DNA from 4 places in the Devosia lucknowensis genome. Region 4 is predicted to be linked to each of the others. Evidence: predicted binding sites of a transcription regulator. Region 4 holds the regulator's gene; each other region holds the start of a gene.
What was found. Region 4 encodes LexA, which represses DNA repair genes until DNA is damaged. Its sites were predicted from a motif close to TGTTCNNNNTGTGTTCNG; they were not measured.
Positions count from the first base shown of each region.

Region 1: a site for LexA is predicted at 2,472-2,489, ahead of CCK88_RS09245 (three-Cys-motif partner protein TcmP). Genes of this name have one in related genera too.
Region 2: a site for LexA is predicted at 1,888-1,905, ahead of CCK88_RS17995 (helicase-related protein). Genes of this name have one in related genera too.
Region 3: a site for LexA is predicted at 3,907-3,924, ahead of recA (recombinase RecA). Genes of this name have one in related genera too.

Region 1 covers NZ_FXWK01000001.1:1,882,648-1,889,887, reverse strand. Annotated here, with positions in the region: gene carB (carbamoyl-phosphate synthase large subunit) at 1-576, opposite strand, end outside; gene CCK88_RS09250 (DUF5131 family protein) at 840-1,592, shown strand; gene CCK88_RS09245 (three-Cys-motif partner protein TcmP) at 1,577-2,464, opposite strand; gene greA (transcription elongation factor GreA) at 2,578-3,060, opposite strand; gene CCK88_RS09235 (ArsR/SmtB family transcription factor) at 3,241-3,531, shown strand; gene CCK88_RS09230 (VOC family protein) at 3,609-3,998, shown strand; gene CCK88_RS09225 (PQQ-dependent sugar dehydrogenase) at 4,133-5,353, shown strand; gene CCK88_RS18415 (response regulator) at 5,395-5,760, opposite strand; gene CCK88_RS09215 (HD-GYP domain-containing protein) at 5,965-7,240, shown strand, end outside.
Region 2 covers NZ_FXWK01000002.1:1,139,749-1,146,988, forward strand. Annotated here, with positions in the region: gene rpmB (50S ribosomal protein L28) at 1-90, opposite strand, end outside; gene CCK88_RS17990 (DUF3108 domain-containing protein) at 328-1,101, shown strand; gene CCK88_RS17995 (helicase-related protein) at 2,008-4,980, shown strand; gene CCK88_RS18000 (RNA-binding S4 domain-containing protein) at 4,984-5,394, shown strand; gene fdxA (ferredoxin FdxA) at 5,548-5,886, shown strand; gene CCK88_RS18010 (CarD family transcriptional regulator) at 6,245-6,811, shown strand; gene CCK88_RS18015 (ABC transporter substrate-binding protein) at 6,860-7,240, opposite strand, start outside.
Region 3 covers NZ_FXWK01000001.1:1,484,451-1,491,690, forward strand. Annotated here, with positions in the region: gene alaS (alanine--tRNA ligase) at 1-2,576, opposite strand, end outside; gene recA (recombinase RecA) at 2,750-3,823, opposite strand; gene araD1 (AraD1 family protein) at 4,103-5,098, shown strand; gene CCK88_RS07275 (aldo/keto reductase) at 5,234-6,253, shown strand; gene CCK88_RS07280 (DUF2237 family protein) at 6,268-6,663, opposite strand; gene cckA (cell cycle histidine kinase CckA) at 6,720-7,240, opposite strand, start outside.
Region 4 covers NZ_FXWK01000001.1:1,036,961-1,044,200, forward strand. Annotated here, with positions in the region: gene CCK88_RS04890 (IlvD/Edd family dehydratase) at 1-1,775, shown strand, start outside; gene uvsE (UV DNA damage repair endonuclease UvsE) at 1,935-2,972, opposite strand; gene CCK88_RS04900 (hypothetical protein) at 3,264-3,758, shown strand; gene lexA (transcriptional repressor LexA) at 4,357-5,070, opposite strand; gene CCK88_RS04910 (molybdopterin molybdotransferase MoeA) at 5,200-6,402, opposite strand; gene moaC (cyclic pyranopterin monophosphate synthase MoaC) at 6,399-6,878, opposite strand; gene trpC (indole-3-glycerol phosphate synthase TrpC) at 6,878-7,240, opposite strand, start outside.

The sequences.
Region 1 (7,240 bases), 850 kb from region 4:
GCAGATGGCGAGGTATTCCTCACGGTTGTAGGCGATGCCTCCGCCCGTGCCGCCCATGGTGAAGCTGGGGCGAATGATGGCGGGGAGGCCGATCACCTCGAGCGCCTGCAGGGCCTCGATGGTGTTGTGGGCGAGCATGGAGCGCGGGGTTGCGAGCCCGATCTTCTTCATGGCGTCGCGGAACAGCTCGCGGTCCTCGGCCTTGTCGATGGCCTCGGCCGTTGCACCGATCATCTCGACGCCGAATTTTTCGAGCACGCCCATCTTGCGCAGCGACAGCGCGCAGTTGAGCGCCGTCTGGCCGCCCATGGTCGGCAGCAGCGCGTCGGGGCGCTCCTTCTCGATGATCTTGGCGACGACTTCGGGGGTGATCGGCTCCATATAGGTGGCGTCGGCCAGCTCCGGATCGGTCATGATCGTCGCCGGGTTCGAGTTCACCAGAATGATCCGGTAGCCCTCTTCCTTGAGCGCCTTGCAGGCCTGGGTGCCGGAATAATCGAACTCGCAGGCCTGCCCGATGATGATCGGACCCGCACCGATGATGAGGATCGACTTGATATCGGTACGTTTTGGCATGGCGCTCGCTCGGCTAACTGGACCTGTAGGCGGGCGAGGAGAATCGCCCGGACGCACCTGTCCGCGCGAAACCCGCGTGACAGTTGAGCACTGCAGCGCAGGGGAAGAGACCGAACATGGTGGTTAAGCGGGCGGTGTAACCGAAGAGTCGGCGGAAGGGAAGGGAGAGGAAGCCACAAAACCGCCAATAAAATGCGTTCCTATTCTGTTCTATGCTAGAGTTTGTTTACCCGAATTGTCCAGAGTCTTGTTTGGAGGCTTGAATGGCAGACACATCGATTGAGTGGACAGACGCTACATGGAACCCAGTAGCCGGATGCACCATAATCTCGCCGGGATGTACCAATTGCTATGCGATGCGGATGGCGGCCCGCCTGGAGGCAATGGGCCTAGAGAAATACTCTGGTCTAACGCGGCAATCTGGTGGGCGAGCGAAATGGACTGGCCGAATTTCACTTGATTATCTCAGCCTGGATGCTCCTCGAAAGTGGCGTAAACCGCGCCGCATTTTTGTAAATTCCATGTCTGATCTGTTCCATGAAGATGTTCCGGACAGCTTCATCTTGGCTGTCTGGAAAGTTATGGCAGAAACGCCACAACACACCTTCCAAATTCTCACTAAGCGTCCAGAGCGGATGTCAGCAGTCTTCGAGCGGATTGGCTTACCTGTCCTAAAAAACGTCTGGCTAGGCACAAGCGTTGAGGATGGGGGGGTAGTGAACCGTCTAGATAAACTGCGCTCAGTACCTGCGGTCGTGAGATTTGTCTCCTTTGAGCCGCTTATCGGTTCGGTGGCCGCTGCTCAACTATCGGGGATACACTGGGCCATCGTTGGAGGGGAGTCTGGACCACAAGCAAGACCTATGGAGTCGGAATGGGTCGATGAAATACATGAGCTGTGCATCATGTCGCGAACAGCCTTCTTCTTTAAGCAATGGGGCGGCACAAACAAGAAAGCCACTGGAAGAGTCTACCGCAGGCGCACTTGGGATGAGCTTCCTCACTTGAGTATGTAACTCGCAATTCTCTTTGCCAGAGCCACGGCCGCTGGCTTAGGGTTGGACACCGCGAAGAACAACGATGCCATCGGTGCTCCATTGTTGTGACGCAATCTGACGGGGTCCATCACAAGGCCTTTGAAAACGGATTGCAGCCTCGACTTAACGTAAGCTTCTATCGCGTCCACGTCCGAGCGCCGTATGGCCTGCTGCTCATCTTCAAACAGCGTACGTTTTTCAAAGTCGTGTTGATACCACTTTTCTCGCCAGTCCCGTGTGCCCAACACCCGGTCCAGGCTTTGCTGTTTTCCTGCATCCAACTTCGTGGGGTCGTGGGGGGCGTTGCGGTAAAGACCGGACAACGGGAAAAAATACCAGCAGTCTAGGGCTTGGGTGTTAGCAATGGCCTCCACCGTGGCCCACTCTACTTCCATTCCAAACGGGTCCAAAAAGACCACGCCGCGCATGCCTCGAATTGGGCCGTTGGCCTTATGCCATTGAACGCCTGCGCAGATCTTTTTGACGCTCTCGTTTGCATCACCGTGCTTGATAGCAATCTTGCGGTCGGGAAACTCTTCTTTAAGCTTTTGTAACTCGGCGAAGCGGCCGGCATCTTGCTCAATCAGCGCCAAAGTATGAAACGGTGGGTCTATGGACAGTGCTATCCGTGCCGAGCCCGGGGTATCTACCTCCTGTGACTGAGCCTGATCGCCATCAAACAGCGGGAGCGACGCGCGCGTTTCTGTTTTGCTACCCGTGCCTGCGAACGCATCGATGTAAATCCTTGCGAAGCCCTGATCTTTGAGTGCTATCGAATAGTGTTGCAGATAATCGCGAAGGCGTTTGAGTTTCGCGTCTGTGTCGATACTGCCTCTGAAGGGCTTTCTCATAGTTCACCGGAGCAAATAACGAGCGTTTCATCTCTTCATATTGATCGTCATAAGTCTCCCTTGCGCAACACTTTTTATTATTCGAGATCCCATCACAGTGACAGTTGCGACGTCTAACCGATGTCCACAATCTCCACCTCTGCATCTCCCAACGCCGCCACATCCCCCACACCCTTGCCCATCAGCGCCCGCGCCAGGGGTGACGCAAACGAGATCGTGCCTGCCTTGGGATCAGCCTCGTCCTCCCCGACAATCGTAAATGTCTGGGTGCGGCCGTCGTCGCGTTCGATGGTGATGCGGGAGCTGAAGGCGACGGTGTCGGTGGTTTCGGGCGGCGGGACCACCTGGGCAGTGCGGAGGCGTTCGGTGAGGTAGCGGAGCTCGCGCCAGGGGTTGGCGGAATGGCGACGGCGTTCGTTGATGTCTTCGATTCTGAGGGCGGTTTCGTAGGCGGCGGTGGCTTCGGCCAGTTGCCGTTCAAGCATGGCGAGGCCATTTGCGGTCACGAGGTTCGGGCCTGATGGGACCGGCTTTTCCGGCAGCATGGTTTCGGCCGCCGTCTCGGCACTGTCTTCCTTGGTAAAGGCTACGCTCACTGCAATGGTCCTGATTGTGAGATTGGGCCAAGGATACCCCCACCCGGCCTCCCCCTGACAGGGGGAGGGGCAGATTTGGGTGTTCGGATAGATCGAGGCAAGTCCGATCTGTCGCACGACTTGACATGCAAGCATTTGCTTGCATATAAACATGCAATAAAACACTTGCCTATCGGAGCCATGACCCAGGACCAACTCGACGCGATCTTCAAGGCGCTGGCGGACCCGACGCGGCGGCGGATCTTGGATCGGCTGGCGACGCGGCCGAACCAGTCGCTGTTCGAGCTCTGTGCGGGAGCGATGGCAGAGGGCCAGCCGGCCTTGTCGCGGCAGGCCGTGAGCCAGCATCTGGATATGCTGGAGCGGGCGGGGCTGGTGCGGGTGGAATGGTCGGGGCGGACCAAGCTGCATGCGCTGGAACTGGGGCCGCTCAGGGCGGCGCAGGCGGCCTGGCTGGGGCGGTATTTGTGAGGGGCGATGGACGCTTAGGGCCTTGGTGAGGGTGGCCCTCGGGTGGAACTGCGGATTTGACTGAAAAGGGACCAAAAATGAAAATCTATGTGACCAGCGTGCCTGTCAACGACCAGCGGAAGGCGCTGGACTTCTACCGGGACAAGCTGGGCTTCGTGGTGAAGCACGATATCGACATGGGCGGGGGCAATCGCTGGCTGACGCTGACGTCGCCCGACAATCCCGAGGGGACCGAGTTGCTGCTGGAGCCGAGCGGGCATCCGGCGACCAAGCCGTTCAAGGACGCGCTGGTGGCCGACGGCATTCCCTATACGTCGTTCATGGTCGACGACATGGCCGCAGAAGTCGAGCGTCTGAAGGGCCTGGGCGTGAGGTTTACCGTCGAACCCATGGATGCCGGCACCGTGCGGATGGCGGTGTTCGACGACACCTGCGGAAACCTCATCCAAATCGTGCAGATGAAATAGGACCCTGCCGAAAAGGGCAAAAGTTGGGTTCGGGCGCCAACGTTTATGTGACACGGGGGCGGGCAACCATTCCGCCGCCGTGGCTTTCCGACAGGAGCCGCCGCAAGGCGCCACACTTCTCAAGGAGCCCATCGATGACTCTGACTGCCAGATTGCTTGTCGGCACCATGCTGACCACGCTCGTTGCCATGCCGGCGATGGCGCAAGGCGAAACCGCCAATCCGGCGCCGCCCAATGCCCCCGACCAGACCCCGGCCTTCGAAGGCCAGACACGGGCGCCGCTGCCTGAAACGGCGACTGCCGTGGAGACCGAGGTCATCGCCGAGGGCCTGCCGCACCTGTGGGCCATGGAGTTCCTGCCCGATGGGCGCATGCTGGTCACCGCCAAGGAGGGCAAGCTGCACATCGTGACGGCGGAAGGCGAGGCGACGGAAGTGGAAGGCGAAATGCCCGCAGTGGCCTTCGGGGGGCAGGGCGGACTGCTCGACGTGGCGCTGGCGCCAGATTTCGACAGCAGCGGCCGCATCTACCTATCCTTCGCGGAGCCGCGCGACGACGGCAATGGCACGGCGCTGGCCGCTGCGACCCTGACTCTCGATGAAGCAGGCGGCGCGACCATCAGCGATGTCGAGACCATTTTCCGCCAGGAGCCGACCTATGATGGCGAGCTGCATTTCGGATCGCGCATCGTGCCGACCGAGGATGGCAACCTGTTCCTGACCGTTGGTGAACGCTCGGACGAGCCGATCCGCGACCAGGCGCAGGAGCTGGCCAGCGGCCTGGGGAAAATCTTCCGCATCACGCCCGAAGGCGCGCCGGTCGAGGGCAATCCGTTCGCCGATACGGCGGATGCGCTGCCCGAGATCTGGAGCCTGGGGCACCGCAACGTGCAGTCGGCAACGCTCGACGGCGAGGGACGGTTGTGGACGGTCGAGCATGGCGCCAAGGGTGGCGACGAGCTCAACAAGCCCGAAGCGGGCCTCAACTACGGCTGGCCCGAGGTGACCTATGGCGTCGCCTATAGCGGGGCGGCGATCGGCGAAGGCATTACCCAAAACGAAGATACCGAGCAGCCGGTCTATTATTGGGATCCGGTGATCGCTCCCTCTGGCATGGCCTATTACGAAGGCGAGGAATTCCCTGATTGGGACGGCGCCTTCCTCGTGGGTGGCCTCGTGTCGCAGGGCGTGGTCGTCCTGAAGATGGATGGTGATCGCGTGGCAAGCGAAGAACGCGTGGATGTCGGAGCGCGCGTGCGCGATGTGCGTGTCGGACCCGATGGAGCGGTCTATGCGGTGACCGAGAACCGGGATGCCGGAACCTCCACGATCGTGCGGATCAGCAGCGGATCGTAAGGCGAAAAAAGAGCCCGGCAGCGATGCCGGGTTTTCTTTTTTCAGGCGGCGCGGGCGACGACCTGCCGCTCGAGTGCCGCGACGATCGTTGCGGTGCTGTATGGCTTGGGAATGAAGACGGCGCCCACGGGCAGGTCATCGGCCTTTGGCGTGACCCCGCCGGATACTACGACGATGGGCATGCCCGGGCGGGCGGTGGCCGCGAACCGTGCCAACTGCAGGCCCGTGTAATTGCCGGGCAATTCGACATCGGTCACCAGGGCGTCGACCTGATCGAGCAGGCTCATGGCGCCGCGGGCGCTGGTCACCGGCACGGCATCGAGGCCCAGATCCTCGAGGTCATCGATCAGCGAGAGCAAAAGGATGATCTCGTCTTCCACCACGAGAACGCGAGACAGGTCGGTCATGGTACACCCCCTAGTTGGCTTCACGTGTGGAATGAAGACATCCGCGGCCCGACAGTTGCATGTTGCATGTGCATGGCTGCCAGTATGGTTACCATTTGGTTCAAATTTTACGTGTCGCCCCCCGAAGGCCAGCGCCTGAAGCGTGGGAAGAGAGTCGTTTAAGCATTTTCCCTTAGCCTGGGCGTCGTCAGGCGGGGGCCCTTCATGCATAGAAACGCAGTCATCCAGCTTTCCCAAGTCGTGGGTGCGCTCAGCCTTGCGCTCGACATCACCGAGGGCCAGCCGGTGGGACACAGCCTGCGCTGCTGCTGGATCGGCATGCATATCGGCGCCCGGCTCGGCGTCGACGAAACCGCGCTTTCGGACCTCTACTATACGCTGCTGCTCAAGGATATCGGCTGCAGCTCGAACGCGGCGCGCATCTGCCAGCTCTACCTTGCCGATGACCTCAAATTCAAAGGCGCCTACAAGGTGGTGGACAACAAGCTGCCGGAAATCCTGCGGTTCCTGATCGCGAATACGGCGCGGCAGTCAGGCTTTGTCGAACGGCTGCAGACCCTTGTGCATATCGCGCGCAACGGAGGGGAAATCTCCAAGGAGCTGATAGAAACGCGATGCCAGCGCGGGGCGGACATCGCGCGGAGCATGCGGTTTTCCGAAGCGGTCGCACAGGGCATCCTCGATCTCGACGAGCATTGGGACGGCAGCGGCCAACCCGTGGGGCTGATCGGCGAGGGTATTTCGAAGTTCGGTCAAATCGCGCTGCTGGCGCAGGTGGTGGACGTCTTCTTCATGCGTGGCGGCATAGATGCGGCCCTGCGCGAGGTGGAGGAGCGGGCAGGCCGCTGGTTCGACCCAGCACTTGTCGCGGAAGTGGCGCGGCTTCGGGACGATGCCGCATTCTGGGACGGCCTGCTCGCCAACGACCTGCCGGATCGCGTGATGACGCTCGAGCCCAAGGCGCTGGCGAGAGAAGTTGACGAGGACTATCTCGATGACATCGCAGCGGGCTTTGCGCAGGTGGTCGATGCGAAAAGCCCGTTCACCGCTGGCCACAGCGACCGGGTGGCCCTGTTCTCCGACCTCATCGCGGGCGAATTGGGCTATTCCGCCGATCGCCGGCGCTGGCTCAAGCGTGCGGCGCTGCTGCACGATATCGGCAAGCTCGGCGTGCCCAACAGCGTGCTCGACAAGAATGGCAAGCCGGATGACAGCGAATGGGCCGAAATCCGTCGGCATCCGGAACTGGGACGGATGATCCTGGGCAAGATCGATGCCTTTGGCGATCTGGCGCGCATTGCCGGGGACCATCATGAGAAGCTCGATGGGAGCGGCTATCCGATGGGCCTGCGCGGGGAGGAAATCGATCTGGATACGAGGATCGTAACGGTGGCCGACATTTTCGATGCGCTGACGGCCGACCGGCCCTATCGCAAGGCCATGCCGGTGCACACGGCCTTCGAAATCATGGCACGCGAGG
Region 2 (7,240 bases), on a different contig from region 4:
AAGAAAACGGCGGCGGTGACGGTTGAGGGCGTGCGAAACGGTGTTGCCCATCAAAACGCCCTTGCCGGTAAGCTCGCAGCGACGTGCCATTGGTGATATCCTTGTTTGTGTAAAGGTCCTGCGTGGCGGGATCGTCCCGCTACGGGCCTCGATTGTGATGAAATCCCGCGCTCTTTAGAGAATTGGGGGCTGCGCGTCAACCCGAGCGCCGATTCAAGCGCCCGCGAGCGCCTTGCTTCAGCCCCGAGGGAGCGGCACCTTCTGACGATCCAGTGATTCGTTTGCCCGCCGGGATGCGCGGGCATCCTGCAGCCGAGAAGACCCAACGTGATCCGACCCGCCCTCGCACTCTTCACCGTGCTCGCCCCGCTCGCCGTCCACGCAGCCGAGGTGGACGCGCGCGCCAGTTACGTCGTCACCGTGGGTGGTATCAACGTGGCGCTGGTCGATGTCGGGCTCACCGACAATGGGCGGCAATACGGGCTGGATGTGTCGGCGCGGGTCGCCGGCCTCGGAACGGTCGTCGCGAGCGGCACCGCCAATGCCAAGGCGACCGGCTCTTCCTCCGGATCGACGCTGCAGTCGGAGACGTTCGCGCTCGAGACCAAGGCCAATGGCGAGACCTTCAACGTCAATGTCGGTTATGACGGCCGCAATGTCAGCACGTTCCAGGTCAATCCGCCGGTGCTCGATTCCTACGACCGGATCCCGCTCGAGCGTCGCCACCTCAATGGCGTGGGCGATTTTCTGTCGGCTTTCGTGATCAAGGGGACGGCCCTCGACCGCAGCCTCTGCGACCGCACGCTCAAGATTTTCACCGGCGTCGAGCGCTTCGACATCAAGATGGGCTTTCTCGACAATGACGAGGCCACGTCACCGCGGACCGGCTACCAGGGTCCCCTCGTTGCCTGCTCGGTCGATTACCAGCCGATCTCCGGCCATTTCGAAAGCTCGGAAATGACAACCTACATGGCTGAGACCAGCCGGATGATCCTGTGGTACGCGCCGCTCGGGCAGACCGGTTACTTCATTCCCTACCGCGTCAACATCGGCACCAGCATGGGCGACCTGTCGATCGTCCTGACCCGCGCCCAGAGCTGACGCTCGACCCACTGTCCCGTAATCGGACGGTCAAAAGCTTTTTTGACAATTTTGCAGTTTTAGGTGGCCGCAGCACGCGGGGCCAAAGGTTAACCTATGGTCAGCAAGTACCCGCGCAGACGCTAAGTTTCCGTCAGCATCTGACCGGTAAACGTCAAATTTAACCGCATATTCATGGGTTTTAACCGGTTTCCTACCTAGGACGCTGGCTGTGCCGCGCCATAGCCCCGTGGCCGGTCGAGACGTACCATATGTGGTGGAGAACAAACCTGCATTGGTGATTCAGGCCCGATTCTGTCTCCGTTCGTTCCGGGTTTGGTTCAATGGTAAAGGTCCGCGCCGGTCCGGGAACATTAATGTTCCAAAATGATTCAAGGACTTACACTCTCACCTGGTGTGGCCGGGTACGCATATCATTCGTGGATCCCGTCATGGGAACGAGGGGTCTTGCGCTGAAGGCAGCGACGCCGGAAGCTTCGCAGATGTGCCAATCCGAGACGTCAACCGGATTTATCGTCAATGCCCGCAGCAAAAGCCCAGGCGGTCCTGGGCGGACCGAATAAAAATTCAAAAAATGTCGGTGTGCGAGAGGTTTACCTCCTGTTCAGGTTTGCGTCTCCCAGCGCCAGTTTAACCCATTAGCAATCAATCTGAAGCATTTGGCCCCCTCAAGGACGAACTGCTGGCACCATTAGGCGTGAGTTGCGTATTGCCTTGGTTTCTCACCACCATATCTAGCCGTGAACAAAACAGGATTGCGCGCTTCGCGTCGATTCGGTTCTGTTTCGTTCCTATTTCGTTCTGTCGTTGAATTGTCGTGGCGATTTGGTGACAAAACTGTCCTTTGCTGGGACAAGTCCGTGATGCCCCTCGCAAGCGTGGCGCGGACATCCTAGATAGGAAGCAATGAGCTTTTCTCCCGCCCACACGGTCAAGGCGATCCTTGGCCCGACCAACACCGGCAAGACCTATTATGCGATCGAGCGCATGCTGGCCCATCCCACGGGGATGATTGGCCTGCCGCTGCGCCTGCTTGCCCGCGAGGTGTACCAGCGCGTCGTGGAGCGGGTCGGTGAACAGGCCGTGGCGTTGATTACCGGCGAAGAGCGCATCGTGCCGGTTAAGCCGCGATACTGGGTGGCGACAGTGGAAGCCATGCCGATGGATATTCACGTTGATTGCGTTGCCATCGACGAAATCCAGACGGCCATCGATTTCGATCGCGGCCATGTCTTTACCGACCGCATCCTGAAGGCGCGCGGCTTTCATGAAACGCTGCTGCTTGGTTCGGGCACCATGGCCAATGTGGTCAAAAAGCTCGTCCCGCATGTCGAAATTATCGACCGGCCGCGCTTCTCGCAGCTTACCTATGCCGGCTCCAAAAAGATTTCCCGGCAGCCGCCGCGCTCCGCCATTGTCGCATTTTCAGCGCGGCAGGTTTACGCCATCGCCGAGCTGATCCGTCGCGAGCGGGGCGGCGCTGCCGTGGTCATGGGGGCGCTCAGCCCGCGCACCCGCAATGCCCAGGTCGAGCTCTACCAGAACGGCGATGTCGATTTCCTCGTGGCCACCGACGCCATCGGCATGGGCCTCAACCTCGACATCCACCACGTCGCCTTTGCCGACGACACCAAGTTCGATGGCCACCAGTCCCGGCCGCTGACGCCGGCAGAACTGGGACAGATCGCCGGACGGGCAGGGCGGCACAGGCACAACGGCACGTTCGGCGTCACCGGTGGCACCGAGAATTTCGACGAGGAACTGGTCGTCCAGCTCGAAACGCACGACTTCGAACCGGTGCGGCAGGTGCAATGGCGCAACAGCAAGCTCGATTTCTCTTCCATCGAGCGTCTGCGCCACTCGCTCGAGGAGCCGCCTGAGGATCGTACGTTAACCCGCGTGCCCGTCGCCAAGGATCAGCACGCGCTCGAATTCGTCGCGCGCAATGAGGCCGGAGCGCTGGCGCGTGGCCATGATGCGGTCAAACTGCTCTGGGAATGCTGCCAGATTCCCGACTATCAGGGGATATCACCGGCCGCTCACGGCGAAATCGTCACCCGGATCTATTCGGATTTGAAACGAAATGGATCGGTCAAGGCAGACTGGATTGCCGAGCAGGTGCGGTTTTGCGACAATGCGGAGGGCGACATTGACACACTCAGCAATCGGATCAAGCAAATCCGGACCTGGACCTTTGTCGCGAACCGCAAAAACTGGCTTGAAGACCCTACCTATTGGCGCGAAAAGACGCGAGACATTGAAGACCGCCTGAGTGACGCTCTGCATGAGCGACTCACGCAACGGTTCGTCGATCGGCGCACCAGCGTGTTGCTCCGCCACCTGAAAGACAAACGTATGGTATCTCCCGAAATTAACGAGCGCGGCGAAGTCAGGCTGGAAGGCCATCTCATCGGCACGCTCGAAGGCTTCCGCTTCACCTTGGCCCGCAACGATGGCGACGTGGACGCCAAGGGTTTGCGCAGCGCAGCCGACTCGGTGGTCGCCCCGGAGATAGGCCATCGTGCCGAACGGCTCGCCGGTTCGCCAAATGAAGAATTCGTGTTGGCCACCGATGGTCGACTGCGCTGGCGCGGCGAGATCGTGGCCGAACTGGCCGAGGGTGACAGCCTCTATCGTCCGCGCATCATCATGCTGGCCGACGAGACGCTGACCGGCCCGGATCTGGAAAAGGTTCAGGATCGCCTCTCGCTCTGGCTGCGCCATCACATCAACACCGTGCTCGAGCAGGTGATGACCCTTGAGGCGCCGGCCGACATTGACGGTACGGCCCGGGGCTTGGCCTATCAGCTGTTCGAGAATATCGGGCTCCTGCCGCGCTCAGCTGTCGCCGACGAGGTCAAGGGCCTCGACCAGGATGTGCGTGGCAAGCTGAGGAAACTCGGCATCAAGTTCGGCGCCTATCACCTCTACCTGCCGCTTTCGCTCAAGCCCGCGCCGCGCGAACTTGCCCTTATCCTGTTTGCACTCAAACACGGCGGCATTCGCCAGCCCGGCGTCACCGATATCCCGCATATCGTGCTTTCGGGCCGCACCTCTTTCGTGGTCGATCCAGAAGTCGACGCGCGCCTCTACGAGGTCGCGGGCTTCAAGGTCGCCGGCGGTCGCGCCGTGCGCGTCGATATCCTTGAACGTCTAGCCGATATCATTCGTCCGTTGATCGCCATCGATGCGGGCCGTCCGTATGCGGGCGACCTGCCTGCGGGCGCGGCTGAAGGCAATGGTTTCCGCGTCACCGTGGAAATGACCAGTCTGCTGGGCTGCTCGGGCGAGGATTTCGCCTCGATCCTCACGTCACTGGGTTATCGTGTCCGCCGCACTCCCAAGACTGCCGCCGCCGTTCCGGCAGAAGCGTCGGCCGAAGTGCCCGCGCTGGAGGCTTCGCTCGATGCTGTGGCCGCAACCGTCGACCCTGTCGACGAACCTGCCGTGATTGAACCACCGGCGCCGCTTCCCGATGTCGCGGAGGGTGCGGTGCCCGATGCCGCGCCGGCCGATGCTGCTCCCGCGGAGCCCGAATTCGACGAGGTATGGTTTCCGGGTCGTCGCAACAGCGAACAGCGGCGCCATGAGCCGCGTGGTCGCCGCGATAGCGACGCCGAAGGCCAGCAGGGCCGTCGCAACGATCGTGCGCGGCCATCGGGCAAGGGCCCACGCCGTCCCGAAGGCGAGGTGCAGGACCTGAGCAAGGCCCGTCATCTTCAAAAGGGCAAGGGACGTCCGGACAACCGGCGCCCGGACGACCAGAAGGGCGAGCGCGCGCGGTTCCAGCCACAGCGGGAAGAGCGCAAGGAAAAGGCTTTCGATCCCGACAGCCCCTTTGCCAAGCTGATGGCGCTCAAGGCGCCCAAGGGCCAGTAGCGATTGGCAGGGCCGGGCGACATACCGCTTCGCAAGGAGCGGCTCGACCGGTTCCTGTTCTTCTCGCGCGCCGTCAAGTCGCGCACCCTGGCGCAGAAAATCATCGAAGGCGGTGCGGTCCGTGTCAATTCAGAACGCACCGATCGTACCGACCATAAGGTTGGCGCGGGTGACGTGCTCACCATGTCTATCCATGGACGCATCGTCGTCTGGCGCATACTCGATCCCGGCACGCGGCGGGGACCCGCCAGCGAAGCACACGGCCTTTACGAGGACATGTCTCCGGCTCCGATGCCGCGTACTGCGCTTTCCCCCTACGATGCGACCATTGCCGAACGCTCTCCAGGCGCCGGACGGCCGACGAAAAAAGAGCGGCGCGAGGTCGATCGCCTGCATGGATCCGACGAGGAATAGGCAGTCGTTTCCCGGCGGCGGCCAGATGCGCCAAACCGTCTCCCTCGACAGCCTTGCGAGTGCGAAGAAAACGGTTTAGCACCGAACGCGTTGAGACAGGTGGGCTGACCTGCCCCAAGGGTCAGGCCGCGCACAAACGGGATCGCCTCCTAGATGACCTACATCGTCACCGACAATTGCATCGCCTGCAAATATACCGACTGCGTGGAAGTGTGTCCGGTGGACTGCTTCTATGAGGGCGAGAACATGCTGGTGATTCACCCGGACGAGTGTATCGACTGTGGTGTCTGCGAGCCCGAATGCCCGGCCGAAGCCATCAAGCCCGACACCGAAAGCGGTCTGGACGAGTGGCTCGAACTCAACCGCAAGTTCTCGGTGGCATGGCCTAATCTAACGGAACGGCGCGATCCGTTGCCCGAAGCAAAAGACCGCGATGGCGAGGCTGGAAAGCTTGAAAAGTATTTCTCCGAGGCCCCCGGCGAAGGCGACTGATGCGCCTCAACTAACGCGAAAAATCCAGACGTGACAATCTGTTGTCACTGTCTCACCACATATGGCCGTCCGCCGGGCGGCCCGTTCGCACTGGTGTGATTCGTTCTTTTTGATTCTGCTGAAAAATTGTGCTATGGTCTCACCATATGCAGTTGAGCCCGTCACCCAGCACGTGCCGTAAGGCACGATTTTTTTGACACCAGACAGTGTGGATGCATGACGTTCCGGCAAAGCGGTTCCGGAGCGACATGGGGTTTGACTGCGCGATGCGCCCGGGTTGGGCGCCAAACGAGTAGGAATGGCAGGTCCTTGCCGCAAGGAACCGGCCATTTGGGGCGTCAATAAGGAGTTCCAGCATATGGTAGCCAAGAAGCAGCAGCAGCGGCTCGGGTTCAAGACGGGTGAACACGTGGTTTATCCCGCCCATGGCGTCGGCATGATCACCGCCATTGACGAGCAGGAAGTCGCTGGCCTGGTTTTGGAGCTGTTCGTCATCAGCTTCGAGCAGGACAAGCTGACCCTTCGCGTACCCGTGGCCAAGGTCAAATCTGTCGGCATGCGCAAGCTGGCCGAGGAAGACGAAGTGAACAAGGCTCTCGACACGGTCACCGGCCGTGCCCGCGTCAAGCGCACCATGTGGTCGCGCCGCGCCCAGGAATATGAAGCCAAGATCAATTCAGGCGACCTGATCGCCATTTCCGAAGTGGTCCGCGATCTGTACCGTTCCGAAGAGCAGCCCGAGCAGTCCTATTCGGAACGCCAGCTGTTCGAGCAGGCCATGGATCGCATGAGCCGAGAGATCGGCGCCGTGCGCAAGTTGACGCTGACGGAAGCTGTGCAGCTGATCGAAAAGCAGCTCGCCAAGAGCCCCAAGCGGACCAAGGCCGATGCGGCCGAGGCCGAAAGCGACGAGGAAGCTGCATAAGCAGCCTCCAACGCGAATTGGAGAGGCCGGTGGAAACACCGGCCTTTTTTATCGTCTAGTCCGTCCCTCCAGAGCGGCCGCCAGCTTGGGCGCGAAATGCTCGGCCGCGTAGCCGATCGAGAGCGGCGTATAGAACCAGAGCGCAGCCGCCAGGGCGTCCTCGCCTTCGCCCGGGAACACCGAGCGGCCTTCTTTGAAGAGACGCGTGTTCGCGTAGGTGGAAATGTCTTCGATCTCCGCCTGCTTTCCATTGGGCCATACGACCACGTCGAGGCGGTCCAGCTCGTCGGCCTTTTCGGCGCTGAGATAGATCCAGCCAGCGTCGTCGGCCATCTCGTCCAGTTCCCCGGGGAAGCTGAAGCCCAGGCTCTCGAGAAACCGCGTCGGGGCGTGCTGGCTGGCCCACAAGGTAAATTGCCCGTCCCGCAG
Region 3 (7,240 bases), 450 kb from region 4:
TGGGCCATGTCGGGACGGCCGCCGCCACCCTGCCCACCCAGGGCCGCCGTTGCCGACTTGATCAGCGTGCCGGCGGCGAAGCGACCGGTGAGGTCGTCGGTCACGCCGATGGCGACCGTGCCCTTGCCGTCCTCGCCCTTGAGCACGATGACCACGACGCCCGAGCCGATGCGCTTTTTCTCGGCATCGACTACCGACTTGATGTCCTTGGCAGCCACGCCCTCGACCACGCGACCGACAAAGGTCACGCCGTTGACCGTCTCGCTGGCCGGACCAGCTTCGCCGCCTCCGCCGAGCGCCAGTTTCTGGCGTGCGTCGCTGAGCGCTTTCTCCACGCTCTTGATCTGGTTCTGCAGCGCCTCGATACGGTCGAGCACATCATGCGTGCCCGAGCGCAGCAGGTTGGCAGCCGAGGCGACGATCTGCGTATTCGCGTTGCCGCGGTGACGCGCTGCCGAACCGGTCAACGCCTCGATGCGGCGAACGCCGGCCGCCGACGCGGTTTCGGTGACGATGGACACGAGGCCGATATCGCCCGTGCGCCGCACATGGGTGCCGCCGCACAACTCTACCGACCAGCCGAGGCCATTGCCGGTCGGTTCGCCCATGGAGACGACGCGCACCTCGTCACCGTATTTTTCGCCGAACAGCGCCCGGGCCCCGGATTCCTTGGCTTCCTCGACACCCATGAGCCGCGTCTCGACGGCTGTGTTCTGCAGGATGATGGAATTGGCGATGTCCTCGACCTCGGCCACTTCCTGCGCGGTCATCGGCTTTGTGTGCACGAAGTCGAAGCGCAGCCGGTCGGCCGACACCATCGAGCCCTTCTGCGCGACATGGTCGCCCAGCACCAGGCGCAGAGCCTCATGCAGCAGGTGCGTGGCGGAATGGTTGGCACGGATCGAGGAGCGACGATCGTGATCGACAACGAGCTCGACCGCCTGCCCGACCTTCAGCGTGCCTTCGCGCACCGAGACCCTGTGGGCAAAAACACCGTGATGCTTGCCGGTATCGGTCACCGAAGCGGCAAAGCCGTCGCCCTTGATGGTCCCGGTATCGCCGACCTGGCCACCGCTTTCGCCATAGAATGGCGTCTGGTTTACGACGACGATGCCGTCCTGGCCGGCAGCAATTTCGGCCACCTCAGCGCCGTCGACCAGCAGGGCCTTGATCTCGCCCTCCGCCGTCTCGGTCTCATAGCCGAGGAATTCGGTGGGGCCGAGCTTGTCGGCGAGGCTGTACCACACGGTATCGGTCGCCGCCTCGCCCGAGCCCGCCCAGTTCTTGCGGGCCTCCGCCTTCTGCTGCGCCATGGCGGCATCGAAACCGGCCTGGTCGACGGCAATATTGCGCGAACGCAGCGCGTCCTGCGTCAGGTCGAGCGGAAAGCCATAGGTGTCGTAAAGCTTGAAGGCAGTCGCGCCATCAAGCGTCGCGCCCTCGCCCAGGCTGGCCGTTTCAGCCTCGAGAATCTGCAGGCCTCTGCCCAGCGTCTTGAGGAAGCGTCCTTCTTCGAGGCGGACGGTTTCCGCGATCATGGCTTCGCCACGAGCGAGCTCGGGATAGGCCTGGCCCATCTCGCGCACCAGCGTCGGCACCAGTTTGAAGATGGTCGGCTCGGTGGCGCCCAGCAGCGTCGCGTGGCGCATGGCGCGGCGCATGATGCGACGCAGCACGTAGCCGCGGCCCTCGTTGGACGGCAGCACGCCTTCGGCAATGAGGAAGCTCATCGAACGCAGGTGGTCAGCGATGACGCGCAGCGAGCGGTTGCCCGGGCCGTTGACATCGGCATTGGTCGCATTGGCGGCAGCCGCGATCAGCGCCTTGAACAGGTCGATATCGTAGTTGTCGTGCACGCCCTGCATGACTGCGGCGATGCGCTCGAGGCCCATGCCCGTATCGATCGAAGGGCGCGGCAGACCGCTTCGCGAACCGTCGGCATGCTGTTCGAACTGCATGAAGACCAGGTTCCAGATTTCAATCCAGCGGTCGCCGTCTTCATCCGGCGACCCCGGAGGGCCGCCCCAGATCTTGTCGCCATGGTCATAGAAGATTTCCGAGCATGGGCCGCAGGGGCCGGTATCGCCCATCTGCCAGAAGTTCGACTTGGCGCCCAAGCGCACGATTCGGTCTTCCGAGAGGCCAGCGATCTTCTTCCAGAGCTCCATCGCCTCGTCATCGTCCTGGTAGACGGTGACCATCAGCTTTTCCTTGGGCAGGCCCCAATCCTTGGTCAGGAGGTTCCAGGCCAGCTCGATGGCGCGGTCCTTGAAGTAGTCGCCGAACGAGAAATTGCCCAGCATCTCGAAGAAGGTGTGGTGACGCGCGGTGAAACCCACATTGTCGAGATCGTTGTGCTTGCCACCGGCGCGCACGCATTTCTGCGCCGTGGTGGCGGTCGAATACGGACGCTTCTCGACGCCGGTGAACACGTTCTTGAACTGCACCATGCCGGCATTGGTGAACATCAGCGTCGGGTCGTTACGCGGAACGAGCGGGCTGGACGCAACAGCCTCGTGGCCATTGCGGGCAAAATAGCCGGTAAAGCTCGAACGGAGGTCGTTTACGCTGGTCATGTAGAGGCTTTCATGGCGAGCGGGCGCCGTCGCGCCCAGACAAAGAATTGCGGGCTTTCTATCGCGCCGAACTTGACCCTGTCCAGCATTGCTAAGGCATCGAGATTGGCTCGGGCCAAAGAAAAAAGGCACCGGAAACCGGTGCCTTGAAGAGTGCATGGGATCTTGGATGATTATTCGTCGCTACCGGCGTCGTCTTCGCCACCGGCGACCAGCAGCACTTCGCCCAGAAGGCCGGAGCTTTCGCGCACGCCCTGTTCGATCGTGGCGGCAATCTCGGGATTGTCCTTGAGGAACTGGCGCGAATTCTCGCGGCCCTGTCCCAGACGCTGGCTGTCCCAGGAGAACCAGGCACCCGACTTCTCGACGATGCCAGACTTGACGCCCAGGTCGAGGAGCTCGCCCGTCTTGGAGATACCCTCGCCATACATGATGTCGAACTCGACCTGGCGGAACGGCGGCGCAAGCTTGTTCTTGACCACTTTCACGCGGGTCTGGTTGCCCACGATCTCCTCGCGGTCCTTCAGCGCACCGATACGGCGGATGTCGAGACGAACCGAGGCATAAAATTTCAGCGCATTGCCGCCCGTCGTCGTTTCGGGCGACCCGTACATGACGCCGATCTTCATGCGGATCTGGTTGATGAAGATGACGAGACACTTCGACTTGGAGATCGACGAGGTCAGCTTGCGCATGGCCTGGCTCATCAGGCGAGCCTGGAGGCCAGGAAGCGCGTCGCCCATTTCGCCCTCGAGTTCGGCGCGCGGCGTCAGCGCCGCAACCGAGTCGACGACGAGCACATCGATGGCGCCCGAACGCACCAGGGTGTCGGTAATTTCGAGCGCCTGCTCGCCGGCATCGGGCTGGGAAATCAGCAGATCATCGACATTGACCCCGAGCTTGCGGGCATAAACCGGATCAAGCGCATGTTCGGCGTCGACAAAGGCGCAGATGCCGCCCTTGCGCTGCGCTTCCGCAATCACATGCAAAGCCAGCGTGGTCTTGCCAGAGCTTTCCGGCCCGAAGATTTCAACGATGCGCCCCTTGGGCAACCCGCCAATGCCAAGCGCGATATCGAGGCCGAGCGAGCCGGTCGAGATCGATTCCACTTCGATTGCGGAATTCTCGCCAAGGCGCATGATCGAGCCCTTGCCGAAATTCCGCTCGATCTGGCTCAAAGCCGCCTGAAGCGCCTTGTCCTTGTCCATCGATCCACCCTCTACAACGCGAAGCGGCGAAGCTGCCATGATGCTGTCTCCTTATTTCACGCTCTCCGATGCTGCGCAACGAGGGGCGGATGATGGCTGATGTGTTTGTTCCGTGCTTTATTTGTTCTCATTTTGTTTCGGTTCCGTCAAGGTACAAAATGAGAACACGGTCACATCGGCGCGGGACGCTGCTCAGGCTCGCAATAAAGCGATTCTGCTGCTCCCGTTAGCCCGACCATAAAAGTATGATTTTTAGCTGGACACGTGGACGCCGGACACGTTTTATGCGGCAAAATCCATGCGACCAAGGACCACCCGATGCATCTCCTTCAATATATCGATGACCAGGGCAAGCGCGCCGTCGGCGTGACCCGCAATGGCCAAACCCACCGGATCAATGGCGTGTCGAGCACGTATGAACTGGTGCAGGCCGCCCTCGGAGCCGGGTCGGGCCTCGGGGCTGCGGTGGAAGCCAGGGGAATAGGCGCGCCGGTGGACAAGCTGGCGCTGGCGACGGAGGGGCGTCTCCTCACCCCGATCGACCATCCCGATCCGGCCCACCTGCACGTCACAGGCACCGGCCTCACGCACCTGGGCTCCGCCGCCACGCGCGACGCCATGCACAAGGCCAATGGCGACAAGCCCGCGGGCGAATTGACCGACAGCATGAAGATGTTCCGCATGGGCCTCGAGAACGGCAAGCCCAAGGCCGGCGAAAAGGGCGTCCAGCCCGAATGGTTCTACAAGGGCAACGGCCATATCGTCGCCCATCCGGGCAAGCCCATCCCGTCGCCGTCCTTTGCCCTCGACGCAGGTGAGGAACCCGAGATCGCCGGCATCTACGTGATCGACGCAGACGGCCAGCCCCGGCGCCTCGGCTTTGCGCTGGGCAACGAGTTTTCCGACCACGTCACCGAGCGGATGAACTATCTCTACCTTGCCCATTCCAAGCTGCGCGCCTGTTCGTTCGGCCCCGAACTCCGCGTCGGCGACCTGCCGCGCCACATCGAGGGCAAGTCGCGCATCATCCGCGACGGCCAGGTCGTGTGGGAAAAGCCCTTCCTCTCGGGCGAGGACAATATGAGCCACACGATCGCCAACCTCGAATACCATCACTTCAAATATGACCTGTTCTGCCAGCCCGGCGACGTCCACGTGCACATGTTCGGCACGGCCACGCTGAGCTTTGCCGATGGCATTTCCAACCGCACCGGCGACACGTTCGAGATCGAGGAAAGCCAGTTCGGCCTGCCGCTGCGCAACCCGATCCGGGTCGAGGCCGAAAAGCCGGTCGTGGTTGCCGGACTCTACTAACTCTGGTGCACGAAGCCGCCCTGGGTCAGGCCCACGGGCGCAATTGTGTGCGGGGTTGGCGCCACCAGGCGCCGGCCCTGCTTTACTCCCGGCAACTAACATGTCAGTTATCTTCCAGACAGTTGGGAGGCTGAAATGGCAGGTCGCGGGTTTGAAAAGCGCCAGGTGGGCAAGACCGGGCTCGAAGTCACGACGCTCGGCCTCGGCGGCGCCAGCCTTGCCGGAATTTTCTCGGCCGTCCCGTCGGATCAGGCGCGCGCCACCGTCCGCCACGCTCTCCTTGCCGGCATCACCTATGTCGATACGGCACCCCAATATGGCCTCGGCCGGTCCGAGCACCTGGTGGGCGAGATCGTGCGCGAGGCCACTCCCCGCCCGGTGATTTCCACAAAGGTCGGCCGCCTGCTCCGGCCGGTCGACCCTGCCCGGCAGGACAAGGGCAACTGGATCGATCCCCTGCCCTTCGACCAGCGATACGACTATTCCTACGACGGCGTCATGCGCTCGCATGAGGACAGCCTCCAGCGCCTCGGCGTCGAAAAGGTCGATATCCTCTACGTGCACGACATCGGCACTGCCACGCACGGCGTCGAAGGCAACCGGCCGCTCTGGGCGCAGCTGTCAGGTGGCGGCTACGAGGCGTTGCGGGAGCTGCGCGACAGCGGCGCCGTCAAGGCCATTGGCCTCGGGGTCAACGAGTGGGAAGTGTGCATGGACGCCTTTGGCCTCGGCGACTGGGACGTGTTCCTGCTGGCCGGGCGCTACACGCTGCTCGAACAGACCGCGCTTGAGCCGTTCATGACCACCTGCATCGCCCGCGGTGCCTCGGTGGTGGTCGGCGGACCATTCAATTCCGGCATTCTGGTCGGTGGTGACACGTTCAACTATGCAAGGGCACCCGAGGCGGTCGTCGCCCGCGTGCGCGCCATCGAGGCGGTCTGCAAGGCCTTCAATGTGCCCTTGCCCGCGGCCGCTCTGCAATTCCCGCTGACCCACCCTGCCGTTTGCAACGTGTTGCCCGGCCCGCGCTCGCCGGGGGAACTGGACGGCATTCTCGCCTGGTGGGACGCGACCATTCCCGATGCCCTGTGGTCGACGCTGGCTGACGAAGGCCTTCTCGCGCCCGGCACGCCCGTGCCCGGCGGACCGGTGTGAACGCGTCGGAATCACTAGTTCAGGTCGAGCGCGTAAGTCTTTAGGAATTCGAGCGGAATGAGGTCGAGCACGCGCTGGTTGGTTTGCCGCAGATAAACCCGCGGCGCCATCCCGGCATTATGCGCCTGGGCCCATCGCGCTGCCACGAGGCACCAGCGATTGCCGGCCACGAGGCCCGGAAAGCTGAAATTCGGCAGCGGCGTGGAGAGGTCGTTCCCGACGCTCTTCGAATAGGCGAGGAAGGCGCTGCTCACCTCGATGCACACGAGGTGCACCGCCGCGCCCTCGGTGCCGGCAGCGCAATATCCCGACCGGAAATAGCCGGTAAGCGGATCGTGCGAGCAGGGCTGCAGCGCCTCGCCCAGCACGTTGAGTTCGGCTTGGCCCTCGATGCGGGGAACCACTGTCATCTGCACTGCCTCAAGGGTCGCCGCGACGCGGTCACGACAGAGGGAGGGTGGACCACCTACTCCGCCTTGTCCATGCGCCGCAGCACGTCCTTGACCTTGGAATTGATCTGGTCGAGCGAATAGGGCTTGGGCAGGAAGTCGACGCTCTGGTCGTCCTCGATATCGCGGCGAACGCTTTCTTCGGCGTAGCCGGACACGAAGATGATCTTGAGATTGGGCATCTTGTCGCGAATGACCTTGAGCATGGTCGGCCCGTCCATTTCGGGCATCACCACGTCGGAGATGATGAGGTCCACCTGGTAGTCGAGGTCTTCGAGCACCTCGATGGCCTCTTCGCCACCATCGGCCTCGAACACCTCGTAGCCGGTAGCCTTGAGGGCGCGGGCGGAGAAGGCGCGCACGCTCTCCTCGTCTTCGACCAGCAGAATGCGCTCGTGTCCGGTAAGATCCTTTGCCGGGGCGGCGGCGACGGCAGCCTTGGCCGCGGCTTCCTCGGCCGTCGGCACGTAGCGTGGCAGAAAAATCTTGAACGTCGTGCCCACGCCCACGGTCGACACCGGATAGATGAAGCCTTCGG
Region 4 (7,240 bases):
AGCTCCGCTCGCGCGCGTGGTTCGACAATCCTGACAATCCGGATATGACCGCGCTTTACCTCGAGCGCTATATGAATTTCGGCGTCTCGCGCGAAGAACTGCAGTCCGGCAAGCCGATCATCGGCATCGCGCAGACCGGCTCCGACCTCAGCCCATGCAACCGCCACCACATGGTTCTGGCCGAGCGCGTGCGCGAAGGGATTCGCGAAGCCGGTGGCATCGCCATAGAATTCCCGGTTCACCCGATCCAGGAAACCGGCAAGCGCCCTACCGCTGGCCTTGATCGCAATCTCGCCTATCTCGGCCTTGTCGAGGTTCTGTACGGCTACCCGCTCGATGGCGTCGTGCTGACGATCGGCTGCGACAAGACCACCCCCGCCATGCTCATGGGCGCTGCCACCGTCAACATCCCGGCGATCGCATTGTCGGTCGGCCCGATGCTGAATGGCTGGCACAAGGGTGAGCGCACCGGGTCGGGCACCATCGTCTGGAAGGCCCGTCAGCTCCTCGCCGCCGGCGAAATCGACTACCCCAAGTTCATCGAGCTGGTGGCGTCTTCTGCACCCTCGACCGGCTACTGCAACACGATGGGCACGGCCTCCACCATGAACTCGTTGGCCGAGGCTCTCGGCATGCAGCTTCCGGGCTCTGCCGCCATTCCCGCGCCCTATCGCGATCGCCAGGAAATGGCCTATCGCACCGGCAAGCGCGCCGTGGAAATGGTGCACGAGGACCTGAAACCCTCCGACATCCTGACCAAGGAAAACTTCCTCAACGCCATCGTGGTCAATTCGGCCATTGGCGGCTCGACCAACGCGCCGATCCATATCAACGCCATTGCCAAGCATATTGGCGTCGACCTTGAAATCGACGAGTGGCAGGAGCATGGCCTCAGGGTTCCGCTGCTGGTCAATCTCCAGCCCGCCGGTGAGTACCTGGGCGAGGATTACTATCACGCCGGTGGCGTGCCCGCTGTCGTCAACGAACTGATGACCCAGGGTCTAATCCACGAGAACGCGCCGACGGTGAACGGCAAGACCATCGGCGAAAACTGCCGCTCCACGGTCATCGAAGACGACAAGGTCATTCGTCGCTTCGACAATCCGCTCAAGGCCGAAGCTGGTTTCCTCGTGCTGCGCGGCAACCTCTTCGACAACGCCATCATGAAGACCAGCGTGATCAGCCAGGAATTCCGCGAACGCTATCTCAGCGACCCGGCTCATCCCGGCATGTTCGAGGGCAAGGCCGTGGTCTTCGACGGTCCCGAGGATTACCACCATCGCATCGACGATCCGTCACTCGAGATCGACGAGCATACGCTGCTCTTCATGCGTGGCGCCGGCCCGATCGGCTATCCCGGCGCTGCCGAGGTCGTGAACATGCGGCCCCCGGCCTACCTCATCAAGAAGGGCGTTTCCTCGCTTGCCTGTATCGGCGATGGACGCCAGTCGGGCACGTCGGGTTCACCCTCCATCCTCAACGCGTCCCCCGAGGCGGCTGCGGGCGGCAATCTTGCCATTCTCAGGACCGGCGACAAGGTGCGGATCGATCTCACCAAGGGTGAGGCTGATATCCTGATTTCCGACGAGGAGATCGCCACCCGCCGCGCCGCGCTGGAAGCCGAAGGGGGCTATAAATTCCCCAAGCACCAGACCCCGTGGCAGGAAATTCAGCGCTCGCTCGTTGGCCAGTTGGGCGATGGTGCCATCCTCAAGCCCGCCCAGAAATACCAGCGCATCGCCCAGACCGAAGGCCTGCCGCGCGACAACCACTAAGCTCAACACGCAATGACAAAACGCCGCCGGCCACCCCGGCGGCGTTTTCACTTGGGTGACCGCTGAGATTGAACGCGGTTCTATCACACACACCGGTGTCACTCCGGCATATGCGGGAGCCCATGCTCGGTCATCACAGTGAATTTGACCTCGCCCAACCTACTCCCCGCCTGCTACAAGCAATGAGGCCTCCTCGCCATCCAGCGCATCCTGCTGGGCATCAAAAAGCCCGAAGCGCGCCGCGACATCCGGCGCGTACCGTACCAAGTCCGGCCGCAGCCGGATCAGCGCCAGGTCCTTTGCTTTCGCTTCGACCATCACATCGAATTCCAGCCCCTGCGCGATCCGCATGAAGGCGATGAATTCGAAGGGCTGCACGAAATCTGCATGCCCGGTCCAGACCGGCGCGATGTTGACGATTTCCGTCTTGCCGGTCTTGCGGTTCTTGCGGCTCAGCTGCCGTAATTCGGTTCGGGGTGACGAAAAGTGGATCTTGGGCCGCGTGTCGCCTGGCCAGGTGCGGAGCATGCGCTCCAGCGTCTCGCGCAAATCCAGCCCCTCTTGATTGAGACACCAGAAATGCTGGTGATCGAAAATCAGTCGAACGCCCGTCGCTTCATGAATATGCAGCACGTCCGCACAGGAAAACCGCAGGTCGTCATTTTCCAGCACCAGCCGCCGCCGCACCGGCTCGGGCAGGGTCGGCCAGGTTTCGATCCAGCGCTGGCGGGCTGCGATCCTGTCGTCGTAGACCCCGCCGACGTGAACCACCAGCACTGCCTCGGGGCCCAGTTCCATCAGGTCCAGCATCTCGGCCTGGCTGGTGAGATCCCACACGCTTTTGCGCACCAGTTCCGGGTCGGGGCTGTTGAGCACGATGAACTGGCTCGGGTGGAACGAGAGCCGCAATCCCTGCTCCCGCGCCCTCAGCCCCAAGGCGGCGAGGTCGGCAGCGCAATCGTTCACCATCGAGTGGAATTGCGGCATGTCGGGGTGGGTCGCGTAGGGTGCCAGGTCCGACGACATCCGGTACATGCCGATCTCGTGCTTGGCCAGATAGTCGAATATTTCGGCGAGGTATCCGAGCGATACCCGCAGATGCGGGTTAGACTGCGCGCGTCTGGCGTCGTTGCTCTTGAGGGCCGGATTGCCGAGCACCTTGACCGGAAACCCGAGCCTGAGCGGACCAGAAGTCATTGCGCGTTCCTCCATGATGGATGAATGCCGCAACCAAGCGAGCGTTCCTGAGACACGCTTTAGTGCCCCGAAAGTAGAGCGTCCTCCCACTCAGGCCGGTGGTTCCAAAGATGCTGTCGCAAGGCAGCAATCGGTCAATCGCACTACGGTTCCGCGCATTCTGCTGACGTCACCATTGGGCATGTCTCGCGCATGTCTCAGAGAAACAACCGCGGCTGACCCCAAAAAAAATCGCCTGGCGACAGCATCACCTTCAATCTCACCATTGACGGCTCGACCAGGCAGGTCATCATGAACAAGACGATTGCCGATGCCGCATCCACCAGCAATGACGGCGATCTCGACACCATCGGTGAATTCCGCGCGGCCATGCAGGCTGCAATCGTGGCAGTCGGGTTCGACGCCACAAGCTTCTCGCTGACCGACAACGGCACCGAGATCAAACTTCAGTCCACCTCGACTGGCCCGAATTCTGAAATCAACTTTGCGGGCGGCTGGGTTTATGACGATGGAACCAGTGGCGGCACGTTCGATGCGACCACCACGGGCTTCGGGGATCTTGCTGACGCGGGTACCAATGCCGCGACTGCCACGATCACCATCGGCGACGGCACCAACACCACCGGCAACATCGTCCTCAATGGCGATGACCACGATACGCCCGAAAAGGCCAGGACACGAAGTTGCGGCGGCGCAAAACGCAGACCCCAAGCCGTTCCAGCTTCAAGCAGCCTGCCGCTTCGTTGCCAGATCCGACGCCAAACTCACCGACCACGTCTCTCGTGACACATCGCGGAACCTGCTTCTTTTCGGCCATGCCGACTGTCGCCTTGCGGACGGGCATTCGCCTTCGCGCTGAGCGCCGTCGGCGTTTACCTGAAAGCCCGCAGCACGCTTCCAGATTGAACGCTGCTCCTCGCAAGTTCACTCGGTGGCCCTGACCGGACACGGCTCCCGGCGCAAGCCATACCGCGAGGTCGCTTGGAACCCACGGGGTGAACTCGCACCGATCTAGAACGGTCCCACATCGCCACCGCCATACGTAAGTCGGTAGTCCATGCCATGCACCCGCGACAGTCAGCGCCACAAGCAAGCGTGGGATCCATATCGCGAGATCGCTTGGGAATCCGCGGGGTGAACTCGTTCAGAGACTGAACTGTCCCTCATCGCCACCACTGGACGTGTCCCGGTGCTCTATGCCGCGGTGAATGGGGATTGCCGGGACAAGCCCGGCAATGACGCAAGTCGGGACACGAACGGCCCCGATTTACCGCTTCACACCATCCGGGCGACGCCAGCGTCAGCCCGGATACCTGCTCGTCCCGCCAAGGCGCGAACTTGCCACGTCCTCCGACATGAGGATCGTCCGCGTGCCGCCGAGATATCAGTACTTCCTGAGAAGCCCAACCAGCCGGCCCTGCACCTTCACGCGGTCAGGGGGGAAGATCCGCGTCTCATATGCCGGATTTGCCGCCTCGAGCGCCACGGTATCGCCCTTGCGGCGAAGTCGCTTCAGCGTTGCTTCCTCATCATCGACGAGCGCTACGACAATCTCGCCGGTGCCGGCTGTTTCCTGCTTCTTGATGACGACAGTATCGCCATCGAAAATGCCGGCTTCGATCATCGAGTCACCTCGCACTTCGAGCGCATAGTGATCGCCCGCCCCCAGCATTTCGGGCGGCACCTGGATCGTATGCGTATGCTGTTCGATCGCCGAGATCGGCGTGCCAGCGGCAATACGGCCCATGACGGGAATAGACACCGGCCGCGCATATTCTTCCGTGGCGATGCCGCGTACCGGAGTTGCGCTGACCTTGCCCAGGCTCCCCTCGATCACCGAAGGCTCGAACCGCGCCTTGCGGCCACCCAGCGACGGGTTCATCGAATCCGGCAGCTTCACCACTTCGAGGGCCCGCGCGCGGTTCGGCAGGCGGCGGATGAAGCCGCGCTCCTCCAGCGCGGTGATAAGGCGGTGGATGCCGGACTTCGACGCCAGGTCCAGCGCGTCCTTCATCTCGTCGAAGCTCGGGGGAATGCCGCTTTCCTTCATCCGTTCATGGATGAACATCAGCAACTCATGTTGTTTGCGTGTGAGCATTGGCCCGTTGACCCCAGAATCGGAACATAGACGGAACGACAATACATGTTCCATTTATGTTCTGCAATGCCCGCGGTGGCGGAGGATTTTTTTGGGAGCCGACAAACTGGCGCGCGGTCCCGACGGAGTTCAGAAGGCGTCGATCGGAATGGCGGCGACGACAGCGCCTGTGGGCTGGCCCGGATCATGCTCCGGCTGCACGATGAGGAGGTCCGCGGCCGCGAGGGACGATGTATGGCCGCTATCGGTCTGCGCGATCGGCTCTGCGGCGGGCCCGAACGGGGACTGCACCAGCCGCGCGCGCATGAAATGGCGTCGGGCGGTGTTGGCAGGCGTGGGCGAGGCGAGGGGCAACCTCCAGTCCGCCGCGGCCGAGTGACCGAGCCACGCGCGCAATGCCGGCTTGATGAACGCTGTCGCTGTCACCATGGCCGAAACCGGATTGCCGGGGAGGCCGAATACCAGCGTCTTGTCGCGCGTGCCGAACATCAGCGGCTTGCCCGGCCGCATGTTGATGCGCCAGAAATCCAGCGAAACGCCCAGGTCCTTGAGCACGTCCTGCACCAGGTCATGCTCGCCCACCGAGGCGCCGCCGGTAGTGATGAGGATATCGGGCGCATCCGCGAATGCTGCCTCGAGGCGTGACCGCAGGACGACGCGGTCGTCCGAGGCGATGCCGTGATCCACAATGCGTTCGGCATAGGGCTGCAGCATCGCAGCAAGACCGAAACTGTTCGATGCGACGATCTGGTCCGGCTCGAGCCGGTTGCCGGGCAGCACCAGTTCGTCGCCCGTCGCGAGGAGCGCGATCCGCGGCCGCCGCGCGACGGCCAGCGAGGCCGCATTCGCAGCCGCCGCCACTGCGATCTGCATCGGCGTCAGCCGTGTGCCCGCCGCCACCAGTACCTGGCCGACGGCAAAATCGTTCCCTTTCAGGCGGACACTGTGACCCGGCCGGGCAGGGGCTGTGAACCGGACCCGATCGCCGTCGCGCACCGCCTCTTCCTGCATGATGACGGTATCGGCGCCACGAGGCACTGGCGCGCCCGTGAAGATGCGCACCGCCTCCCCGGGGCCCACCGTGCCACTGTAACCCGAGCCCGCCTGCGACGTCCCGATCACCTTGAGCACGGCATCGTCGCATACGTCGGTGGCCCGCACTGCATAGCCGTCCATGGCACTGGCGTCGAACGGAGGCTGGTCGTGGCTGGCCACGAGGTCCTGCGCAAGCACCCTCCCGACCGCTTCCTTCAGCGGCACGTGCTCGATCACGACGGGCGGAATATGGGAAAGAATGGCTTCGAGTGCGGCTTCGACCGGGAGCAGGCTCATGCGTCGCGCCTGAAGTCGCCGGATTTCCCGCCCGATTTTTCCACCAGGCAGATGTCGGAAACCACCATCGCGCGGTCCATCGCCTTGGCCATGTCGTAGAGCGTCAGCGCCGCGGTGGACGCTGCCACCAGCGCTTCCATTTCGACGCCCGTCTGCCCGGTCGTCTCGGCCGCCGCCAACACCAGGATAGCAGTCTCGCCATCGCCAACGATGTCGACACTCACCTTGGTCAGCGCAATCGTATGGCACAGCGGAATGAACTCGCTGGTCTTCTTGGCGGCCATGATGCCGGCGACTCGCGCCACCGCAAGCGCGTCGCCTTTTTTGAGCGCACCCCCCAGGATCGCCGCAATGGTCGCGGCTTCTCCGCTGATCCGGGCCTGCGCCACGGCCCGTCGCCGCGTAACCGACTTGTCACCGATATCGACGATATGGGCCTCGCCCTTGTCGTTGAGATGGGTGAGGCGCCCGCTCATCAGCGGACCGCCTCCGGCATCCCCGTGAGCAGGGTCCGGGTCGCCGCGGTCACGTCGTCCTGGCGCATCAGGCTCTCGCCGACCAGGAACGAGCCCACATTGCAGCGCTCGTCAAGCATCCGCACATGCTCATGGGTGAAGATCCCGCTCTCGCTCACCAGCACCACATCCGGGGGCAGGCCGATCGCAAGGTTCACCGTGGTCTCGAGCGTGGTCTCGAAGGTGCGCAGGTTGCGGTTGTTGACGCCGATGAACTTGACATCCAGGGCCAGCGCCCGATCGAGCTCGAGCTGATCGTGCACTTCCACCAACGCATCCATGCCCCATTCCTGGGCTGCATCGAGCAGATAGCGGGCCACGTC